Regions from separate parts of the Rothia sp. L_38 genome, predicted to be linked through region 2. Evidence: riboswitches for the same ligand, from Rfam matches in the RefSeq annotation. Region 2 holds a riboswitch; each other region holds the start of a gene.

Region 1 (3,268 bases), on a different contig from region 2:
TAAAACTAGCGGGCAGGGTGTAGGCCCCCCAGCGGAGCAGGGGAGTCAGGCGCAGGGCATCGGCGGACGACCCCCGCTCGGGTACCGGTTCAAGGGCCAGTTCAACCTGGGGAGCGCTCGCGATAGTCAGACCGGTTTCTTTGCCGTCTAAGAGGACAGACAGACCCACCTCGCTAGCAGATTCCAGCATCTGCCAGAGCAGGGAAGAATCCACATTCGAGATAGAAGCCCAGTCGCGGTGGGAGGAATAGATGGACTGGGAGCCCCGAATCACCGCGTAAAACTCATTGAACCAGGCCGCGTGCTCGGGGAGCAGGCCGGTTCCCGCCGACCCGGCGGCAGAGCCCGAAAACTTCTCCCAGCTCAAACCGCCCTTAATCCACTTGCCGCGGGCACCCATCATCAGGGGCCGAGCTTCAAGCGATACGCGGGGCGCCCCGATGTTCTTGGTCCACCCGTACTTACCGGGCACCACCAGGCGCAAATCAAGGGCACCGGTCACCCGGTGGTTGCGGCTATCGTAGCTGGGGCGGGCAGCAAGAGAATGGGCCAGGGACCGCCGCCAAGCTGGCAGGGACTGCCCAGCCCGAGCACCGGCGTCCGCCTGCTCATCGGTGCCGGCACTCGCCTGCTCGCCCCGGTGTTCCCTCAGCAGATCTGCAGCCCGCTGCAGGCCCACGGTATCGGCCATCTCCAGGATTTCCTGCACCTTCTCGTCAGCGCTCGCTGTGGTCTTCCAGGTACTTGAGGACGCCGTCATAGCCCGCTTGGCCTTGGCCGTACGGTCGATTGCGGTCAGCATCAGCGCCACCGCATGCTTGCAGTTGTGGGCCACCGGGCAGGAACAGGTCGCCGAAAAAGCATAGGAGCCCGGGGTGACCTCCGCGGGGAAGGCCACCCTCGCGGTGTAGGGGGCAGAACCTGAGCCAGCCACCTGCCCCTCCAGCACTCGCGCCTGCTCGTCATAGGTGTAACGAATGACGTTACCCTCCCGCATATACCGCTGCCCCCGCGTGTAGGCACCAGAGCCCACTTGCCGAATAATGGCGGGGGCTGTCACCGGAATTTCAGGGAAAGAAGTAGACACAGGCGTACCTTCACAACAGAGCAAATACCTAGTCTTCTAGCGTATCGCACCGCCTTACCCGCAGCGCCCACGGGCTGGTTCGTCACAGTAAGAAAAATTTCTGAGACCGGTGTTTACAGAAGCGCCAACAGCGGGTTATGCTTTTACCAGCTTCAAGAGATTCAACTGTCAAGCTCCGACTTTGGTTGAACGCCAACCCCATGTTCACGGGTGGCTCGGATGACGAAGCGGTCTGCATCGCGCATTTCGGCGCTGTTTGGTGCAGGCAAGAGCAAGTTTCGAAAGGAATGCGCACTTTACGCGCAACGACGGCATGTCAAACGCTCGACCTCACGCCCACCGTCCTCACATCACCGTTCAGAAGAACATCTCTGCTGCCTCTGTGCCCGCCCGCGGCGGCTACACCGCAATGAGCATCCAGGACTACACCCGCATCTCCAACGAGCGCAGCGAATTCCTCAACTTCCTGCTGGCCCCTAACCCCAGCGGTATCCCTGCAACTGAGTACGGTGTTCTGAAAGCTGCATGAGCCAGGTAGGTCTGCTTCTCGATTCCGATGTCCTTGCTGAGATCCGCAAGGCCAACCCGCACCCGCAGGTAGTGAACTGCCTGCGCCGCCGCTCCTACCGCACCATGTACATCTCAGTGCTCAGCCTCGGTGAAATCAAGGGTCTTTACCCCTACCCAGAAACCGAACGCTGGCTCGCTGAGCTCATGGACCGCTTCGACTCTCACGTACTAGAAGTCGACGCGAAGGTATCACTGGAGTGGGCCGGACGCCACGCCGAGAAGCACCTCCACCTGGTGGGTGGGCAGCGCCCCGCCCCCCTCGCCACAGCAGCCCTTGAGGGCCTGATGGCTGCCACCGCGACCGTCCACCAGCTTGAGATTATTTCGAGCAAGGCCGAGATTTACAAGTCCTGGGGGGTCCCTGCGGTGGACCCCTGGGAAGACTAGAGCCCGCAACATAGGTTCCACAGGCTCACGCTCGCTGCCGACCCTCTCGCTGGTTCGCTGACGCTCACGAGCGATTCACGCCAGCCGCCGAGCCAGCAGCTTCGCTGTGAGCCTGCGGAACCTTATCTAGTAGTCTCGCGTCCGCGCTATCGCAGCTGCCACCAGCCGGCGGGGTAGTGCCCGTGAGGCTGTAACCGCCAGCTTGTAGGGTAAGGACGGCACACAGATCGGCTTCCCTGCCGTGACTGCGGCGATGCCTTCGGCAACAACCCGTTGGGGGCTCAGCCACAAAAAGTTCGGTAGGCTGGGCTCACCCTGGCCCATAGCGTCGTGGAACTCCGAGCGGGTTAGCCCCGGGCAGAGGGCCGTCACATGGATACCCCGGCCCGAATACTGTAGGTGGGCCGATTCTGAGGCCACCACCAGAAAACGTTTGACCGCCGAGTAGGTGCCTCCGGGGGTAAAAGCTGCCACCGAGGCGACGTTAATAATGCGACCCCGCCCGCGAGGCAGCATGGCAAGAATCGCCGTGTGCATGAGCTGGAGCGGAACCCTAGCCAGCACGTCGACCTGGTCAAGGTGGCGTTCTACGGGTGCTGCATCAAAGCTCTTGCCGAGCCCGAAACCCGCATTATTGACCAGTATCTCAACGGGGTGCTCAACCTGCTGTAGGCGCTCAACCAGGCGGGTGACGTCCTGCTCCACCAGCAAATCGGCAGGGATTACCTCAATGTCTACCGCGAACCTGCCGCGCAGCTGGCCTGCTAGGTTTTCTAGAGCCTCGGCCCGCCGGGCGGTGAGTACCAGGTTGTACCCGGCTTCTGCATACTGGCGGGCGAACTCGGAGCCGATACCTGCTGAAGCACCGGTAATCATCACATACGAAGTTTCACTGCTCATGGCTCCCACTCTACCGCCGGGGCGAGATGGGCCGGTTATCTTCACCGCATTTTCAACCAGGCGATCTAGCTCCTTTATTTTATTAGGGGCTGTAAATGCTACAGCAACTGGTACTACTAAACTCAGGGGGCAGGGGCGTAAGTAGCCCCTGCCCTTGATATATGGAAAGGTTCAGTATTTTCTGCTTTATGCAGTACCGGCTTTCTCTTTCTTAAGTTCTAGAATGGCTTCTGTAAACCCTACGTCAGGATGAGCGGCTCGGTAGGCCTTAATCTCTTCAGGACTGGGATTTTCAAGATGCTTGTATTTCATGAGATCATCCAA
Region 2 (3,268 bases):
GGGCGGGTTCGTTGAACTGAACCCAGCGCACACCGCGGCCAGCCAGGTGGGCGAGCAGATCCCGATAGAGGGGCAGCAGGTCTGCCAGGCGGTCAAGGGGAGCGAAGTCGGCGGGGGAGCCGTCCTCTGCCTTTGCCAGGAGCAGGTAGGTGAGGGGCCCGGTGATGCTGGGGCGGGCGGACGTCCCCGCCGCCTCAGCGGCTGCCAGCAGGTCATCGAGAGCTTCGGTGTTGAGGGTAAAGCCGGTGGTCGGGCCGATTTCTGGCACCAGGTAGTGGTAGTTGGTGTCGAACCACTTGGTCAGCTCCAGCGGGGGCAGGTGCTCGGTGCCGCGGGCCAGGGCGAAGTAGCCGTCCAGGTCGATCAGGCCGCGGTCGTCGCGTACCGACTCGAAGCGGGCGGGCAGGGCGGTGAAGAGGCGGGTGGTATCGAGCACCTGGTCGTAGAAGGAGAAGTCCGCGGGAATAGCGTAGTCGTCGGTCAGGCCGCGCTCGGTGAGGGTGCGGTAGGCGTCCTGCTGAATCTTCTGGGCGGTCTGCTCCAGCTCGTCCTGGTCGGACTTACCCGCCCAGTAGGCTTCAACAGCGCGCTTGAGTTCGCGGCGGGCGCCGATACGGGGGTAGCCGGTGATGGTTGCGGTGGGGAAAACTGTGGTCATGGTGGTGTCTTTCTATAAGGTCTTTGGGCCGATATTTTTAGGCGTAGGTCAGTTCGGCCAGGGGGTTTTCAAAGCGGGTGCTGTAGCGGGGTAGATCGACCCGATCGAGAACGTCCAGCACCGCTGCGTGTTCATTGAAGGTGTAGAAGTGGATGCCGGGGGCACCTGCGTCGAGGGATTCTTGGAGCAGGCGGACGCCGAACTCCACCCCGATACGGTGCCGCTGGGCGTCCCCGCTCGCGGTTTCCAGGTCGTAGGCCAGCTGCTGGGGTACGGGCAGGCCCGCCAGTGAGCAGAGGGTGGTGAGCCTGCGCAGGCTGGTCACCGGCATGATGCCCGGAATCAGGGGCAGGGTCACCCCCGCGGTTCGGGCCCGCTGTACCAGCGCTTCGTAGCGGGAGGCCTCAAAGAAGACCTGGGTGATAGCGAAATCAGCCCCCGCCCGCTCTTTTGAGAGCAGAATTTCAATATCTTGTAATTCTGAGCTGGACTCCGGGTGCTGGGAGGGGTAGGCAGCTACCCCCACCGCCACGCGTCCTGCCGCAAGATGGGCAAAATCCTGGGTCTCCACCCGTCGAATGAGATCAACCAGGGAGCGGGCAAAGGGGATGTCAGGGGCCTGGGTGCTGCCCGCTGGCAGATCGCCGCGCAGGGCTAAAAACCCGCGGACGCCGATTGCCAGTATGCGACGCACAGCGGCTTCCAGCTCCTCGGCGCTGTGTCCCACACAGGTGAGGTGGGCCAGGGGAGTAAGCCGGGTTTCGTGTACCAGGTGGTCGAGCAGGGCCAGGGTTTTCTGCTTACGAGCCCGATCACCGGAGTAGGTCACCGAGACGTAGTCGGGGTTAGTGGGAGCCAGCTGGTCGATAGTCGTCAGTAGACTCTCACAGCTGGCGGAACTTCGCGGTGGAAAAAGTTCATAAGAGAGCGCCGGTATATGGGTACTCATGGTTTCCTTACAGGTCGTTGGGTAGACCCGAAAGAATGCGATGGCCGCTCCCAAAGGTGGCGGGAGGGCGCCACACAGGGCGGTGGGTGGACCGCTGGTGATGCACTCTATCGGTCCTAGCAGGAGCACCTTTCCCCAAGGGGTGGTTGCTGCGACGTCGTTGAGCTAGGTCTCTCGGTCGCTCTGGATAGATTTGATGGTTCTACACTAAAAGCGCAGGTAGGGCGCTGGCAAGAAACCGCCGCTCTATGTACCTTTTTGACTCTGTGTCGGGTGTGTTGAGACACATGACAGTAATATGACGGGTATGAGTATTGAGTATCGCCAACTAGGAAAAAGCGGGTTGACCGTCTCGAACGTGGGTCTGGGCTGCAACAACCTGGGCCGCGCCACAACCGCCACCGAAACGCAAAGCGGAACCAACGCCGTCCTCACCGCCGCCGTTGAAGCCGGAATCACCCTCTTTGACGTGGCCGATATTTACGGGTCCGCACCGGGAGTTTCTGAAACCATGTTTGGGAAGGCCCTGCGGGAGACCGGGATTGACCGCGACGAGATCGTGATTGTCTCTAAATTCGGCATGGACATGGGAGGGGCCAACGGCACCGACCACGGGGTGCGCGGCTCCCGTCGGTATATTATGCGGGCGGTTGAGGCCTCCCTGAGCCGCCTAGGCACGGACTACATCGACCTCTACTTCCACCACACCCCCGACCCGGCAACCCCCATCGAAGAAACCCTCTCAGCTCTGGGTACCCTGATTGAGCAGGGCAAGGTGCGCTACATCGGGTCGTCCAACCACACTGGCTGGCAGATCGCCCACGCCGAACACCTGGGCCGGGCCCTGGGGCACCGCTACATTGCGGCTGAGAACCACTACAACCTGCTTGACCGCCGCGCTGAACTCGAGGTTCTACCCGCCGCCCGCGAGTTCGGGCTGGGCGTGCTGCCCTACTTCCCCCTGGCTAACGGGCTACTAACGGGCAAGTATTCGCGCTCTTTTGCCCCGGCGGACGGCCGTCTGACCCGCATCAAGCCCGACATCTTGGACGGCGCTAACTGGGACCAGCTCGAAGCCTTCTCAGCCTTTGCCGCCGAGCGCGGCCTGACCGAGGTACAGGTCGCCTTCTCGTGGCTGGCTCAGCAGGAGCCGGTTTCCTCCGTGATTGCCGGGGCCACCACCGAAGACCAGGTACGTGCCAACGCGGCGGCTATCGTCCGCCGGTTCGACGCGGACGAGCTCGCCCTGCTCGACGAGATTTTCCCGGCCCCGCCGAAGGTGGCGCTTTTCTAACCCCCATACAGCAAACGACGCCCCTTCCCTCTTTCCCGCAGCACTCCGGTGCGTGGAAAGAGGGAAGGAGCGCCGTTGTATGCCGAACTAGGCAGTAAGCTCAGCCAGCAGGGCGCGGACGCGGGCGTTGATGTCGTCCCGGATTAGGTTCATACGCTCAGCCCCCTCAATTCCATCGTGGGAGGGCTCAACGGTATTCCGCGTTCGGTCTTAGCCAGGACCTCCTCATCCGTCGTCTCAAGCTGGGCAGCCCCACCCAGAATGACGATCCGGTCGGCAGTGGCCAGGTCGTCGGCGCTCGCGAACTTGGGCTTACCCTGGCTCATATCCGCACCGATTTCAGCGAGCGAAGCGGCAGATTCAGCGT
Region 3 (3,268 bases), on a different contig from region 2:
GTCGGCGTCCTTGAGGGTGAAGCCGAGGACGGCGCCAGCCCCCTTGGGCAGGTACTTTTGGGCCAGGTCATAGTAGGGGGAATCAGGTAGACCGGAGTAGGTGACCGATTCGACCTGGGGGCGATCCTTAAGGAACTGGGCAACCTTGAGGGCATTCTCTACGTGGCGCTCGACGCGCAGGGAGAGGGTCTCAAGACCGATGGCAATATTGAAGGCGTTGGTCGGTGAGATGGATGAGCCGAGGTCGCGTAGCAGAGAGACGCGGGCTTTGAGGATGTAGGAGAGGTTGACCCCAAAAGCCCCATCTGCACCGAGATCACGGGCATAGACCAGGCCGTGGTAGCTTTCGTCGGGCTGGTTGAAGAGGGGGTACTTGTCGGGGTAAGCACCGTAGTCGAAGTTGCCGGAGTCGACGATGACGCCGCCGACCGAGGTGCCGTGACCACCGAGGTACTTGGTGGCTGAGTGGATGACCACGTCAGCTCCGTGCTTGATGGGGTTGAGCAGGTAGGGGGTGGCAATGGTGTTATCGACGATGAGCGGTACCCCAGCCTCGTGGGCCACGGTCGAAACAGCCTCAATATCAAGCACATCGCCGCGGGGGTTAGGCAGGGTTTCTGCGTAGAAGGCCTTGGTGTTCTCGCGGGCGGCAGCTCTCCAGGATTCAGGGTCGGCGGGATCATCGACGAAGGTGGTTTCAATACCCAGGTTCTTGAGGGTGTACTTGAGCAGGTTGAAGCTACCGCCGTAGAGGGAGGGGGAAGCAACAACGTGGTCACCGGCTCCTGCGATATTCAGAATCGCGAAGGTGGAGGCTGCCTGGCCACTAGCTAGAAGCAGGGCGCCGACGCCGCCTTCCAGGGCCGCGATGCGGTTTTCGACCGCTTCCTGGGTGGGGTTGTTGATGCGGGAGTAGATGGGTCCCAGCTCGGAGAGGGCGAAGCGGCCTGCTGCCTGGGCGGAGTCCTTGAAGACAAAGGACGTGGTCTGGTAGATGGGCAGGGCGCGAGCGCCGGTTGCCGCGTCGGGTTCCTGGCCCGCGTGAATCTGCTGGGTTTCGAACTTCCAGCCGGTGGGGTTTGAGGGGGTGGGAACGGTGTTCTCGGTGGTCATGCGGTTTCTCCTAGTGAAGGATTCTTTCAGTGTTCTCTTGGAACGGGCCGCATGCCGTATCTTCCGCCCGGGTAAGGAGGAAAAGAATCTGATGCCCTCGCAGAAGATAGAGGCACATCGGTCCCGCGCTTGCGTACCTGGTTCTCGGTGGGTACGCCAGGTCTTCACCCAGGGCACCCCACCGCGAGTGGAGGGTTGCCGACCAGCTAGCTGGGGCTTAGCGCTGGTTCTCTTGACCTGCCTCTAGTTTGGCTTGAGTGCCCGGGGAGCGTCAAGATGAGGCTCTAAAGTTTCAGCATGTGTCCTTGTATTGCATACGTTACGTTCTATGGCCGTCATTTAGAATGGTGGGAAGCGAGTTATTACGAAAGGGCTGACGATGTCTCTGACTCCTCCTCTTGCCAAGCGTGTCCCGGTTGAGCGTACCCATCACGGCGATATTTTTATTGATCACTATGAGTGGTTGCGTGATAAGGAGAGCGAAGAGGTTCTAGAGCACCTGCGCGCTGAGAATGCCTACACCGAGGCGGTCACTGAAGATCAGCAGCCCCTTCGCGATGCTATTTTTGAAGAGATTAAGGGGCGCACCCAGTTGACCGACATGTCGGTGCCTTCCCGCCGCGGGGCCTGGTGGTACTTTAACCGCACGGTTGCCGGCGAGCAGTACCCGGTCATGTGCCGCGTCCCCGCTCTGACCGAGGGCAGCGTTGAAGAGCGCTACCAGCCGCCGGTCGTCCGCCCCGGTGAACCGCTCGACGGTGAGCAGGTAGTGCTGGACTGTAACGAGTTCGCCCGCGATATGGCCTTTTTCTCGCTGGGTTCCTTTCAGGTAACCCGCGACGGTTCCCTGCTGACCTTCGGTGTGGACGATTCAGGCGATGAGCGCTACACCCAGTACTTCAAGAACCTCGATACCGGTGAGATTCTTGAAGAGAAAATTGAGGACGTCTTTGCAGGGGCCTTCTTTGCCTCTGGAGCCAAGCACCTGATTTATTCGGTAGCCGATGAGTCCTGGCGCCCCTACGAAGTGCGCGCTCACGCCATTGGCACCAGCGCATCTGAAGATTTTGCCCTCTACCGCGAAGACGATAACGGCCTCTGGTTGGGTGCAGGTATGTCATCCTCCCGTACCCACGTAGTCATTACTTCATCCAACTCTGAGTACTCAGAGACCCGCATTATCAACATTCATGAGCTTGGTCAGCTAGAGCCCACCCTCATTATGAAGCGGGACGCCGGTATCGAGTACTCCACCGATATCATCGACGTGGAGGGCACCGGCTATCTGGTCATCGGCCATAACCACGAGGCCCCCAACGGTGAAATTGTACTGGCGCCCCTGCGGGAAGAGCACGTGCCCTTTGCCGATTTCAAGGCTAGCTGGATTCCCCTGGTGCCCCACCGCGAGGACGTCCGCCTAGAGGGTTTCAAGTTCTCCCGCAACCATCTGGTGCTCATGGCCCGCGAGAACACCACCGTTAAAGTATTCGTTGCCCCGCGTACCGCTCTCGCTGAGCAGGCAGCTTCTGCCCACCCCCAGGGTATTGACCTCTACGAGCCCGGCGGATTCACCGAAGAGCTCTACACGTCAGCCTTCTCCGGTGTGAACATCATGTCCCCGGTCATCCGCCTGAACTACACCTCCTACCTCACCCCCAGCAGCGTCTACGACTACTTCCCCGATACCGACGACCTCGTACTGCGCCGCCGCACCCCCGTCATCGGCTACGAGCCCGAGAACTACACCGCCTACCGCATGTGGGCACCGGCAGCGGACGGAGCCATGATTCCGCTCTCCGTCATGCACCGCGCCGACCTCGATAAGGCCCAGGAAAACCCCGTGATTCAGTACGGCTACGGGTCCTATGAGTCCTCCATGGACCCCTATTTCTCCACCGCCCGCCTCAGCGTGCTGGACCGCGGCGTCATCTTCGTCGTTGCCCACATCCGCGGTGGCGGCGAAATGGGCCGCGCCTGGTACACCGAGGGCAAGAAGCTGGCCAAGAAAAACACCTTCACCGACTTCATCGACGCCACCGACTTCCTAGCCTCCCAGGCCTGGGTGGACGCTGCCCGTATCGGCATCATGGGTGGATCAGCCGGCGGCCTGCTCATGGGCGCCGTCGTCAACATGGCCCCCGAAAAATACGCGGCC

What was found. A riboswitch is a leader RNA that binds a small molecule or an ion and turns the genes downstream of it on or off. The one in region 2 is predicted to bind S-adenosylmethionine.
Region 1: it holds a riboswitch for S-adenosylmethionine, as region 2 does, so the genes downstream of both, ACRCJM_RS07455 (nuclease PIN) here and ACRCJM_RS01840 (methylenetetrahydrofolate reductase) in region 2, are expected to answer to the same signal.
Region 3: it holds a riboswitch for S-adenosylmethionine, as region 2 does, so the genes downstream of both, ACRCJM_RS10875 (O-acetylhomoserine aminocarboxypropyltransferase/cysteine synthase family protein) here and ACRCJM_RS01840 (methylenetetrahydrofolate reductase) in region 2, are expected to answer to the same signal.

What each region holds. Positions count from the first base shown of each region.
Region 1 covers NZ_JBOEQD010000008.1:44,391-47,658, reverse strand. Annotated here, with positions in the region: gene ACRCJM_RS07460 (SNF2-related protein) at 1-1,087, opposite strand, end outside; SAM riboswitch class IV at 1,238-1,365, shown strand; gene ACRCJM_RS07455 (nuclease PIN) at 1,401-1,616, shown strand; gene ACRCJM_RS07450 (plasmid stabilization protein) at 1,613-2,044, shown strand; gene ACRCJM_RS07445 (SDR family NAD(P)-dependent oxidoreductase) at 2,171-2,944, opposite strand; gene ACRCJM_RS07440 (hypothetical protein) at 3,131-3,268, opposite strand, start outside.
Region 2 covers NZ_JBOEQD010000002.1:118,005-121,272, forward strand. Annotated here, with positions in the region: gene metE (5-methyltetrahydropteroyltriglutamate--homocysteine S-methyltransferase) at 1-658, opposite strand, end outside; gene ACRCJM_RS01840 (methylenetetrahydrofolate reductase) at 696-1,607, opposite strand; SAM riboswitch class I at 1,712-1,801, opposite strand; gene ACRCJM_RS01845 (aldo/keto reductase) at 1,915-2,901, shown strand; gene ACRCJM_RS01850 (low molecular weight phosphatase family protein) at 3,051-3,268, opposite strand, start outside.
Region 3 covers NZ_JBOEQD010000016.1:10,942-14,209, forward strand. Annotated here, with positions in the region: gene ACRCJM_RS10875 (O-acetylhomoserine aminocarboxypropyltransferase/cysteine synthase family protein) at 1-1,113, opposite strand, end outside; SAM riboswitch class IV at 1,234-1,351, opposite strand; gene ACRCJM_RS10880 (S9 family peptidase) at 1,493-3,268, shown strand, end outside.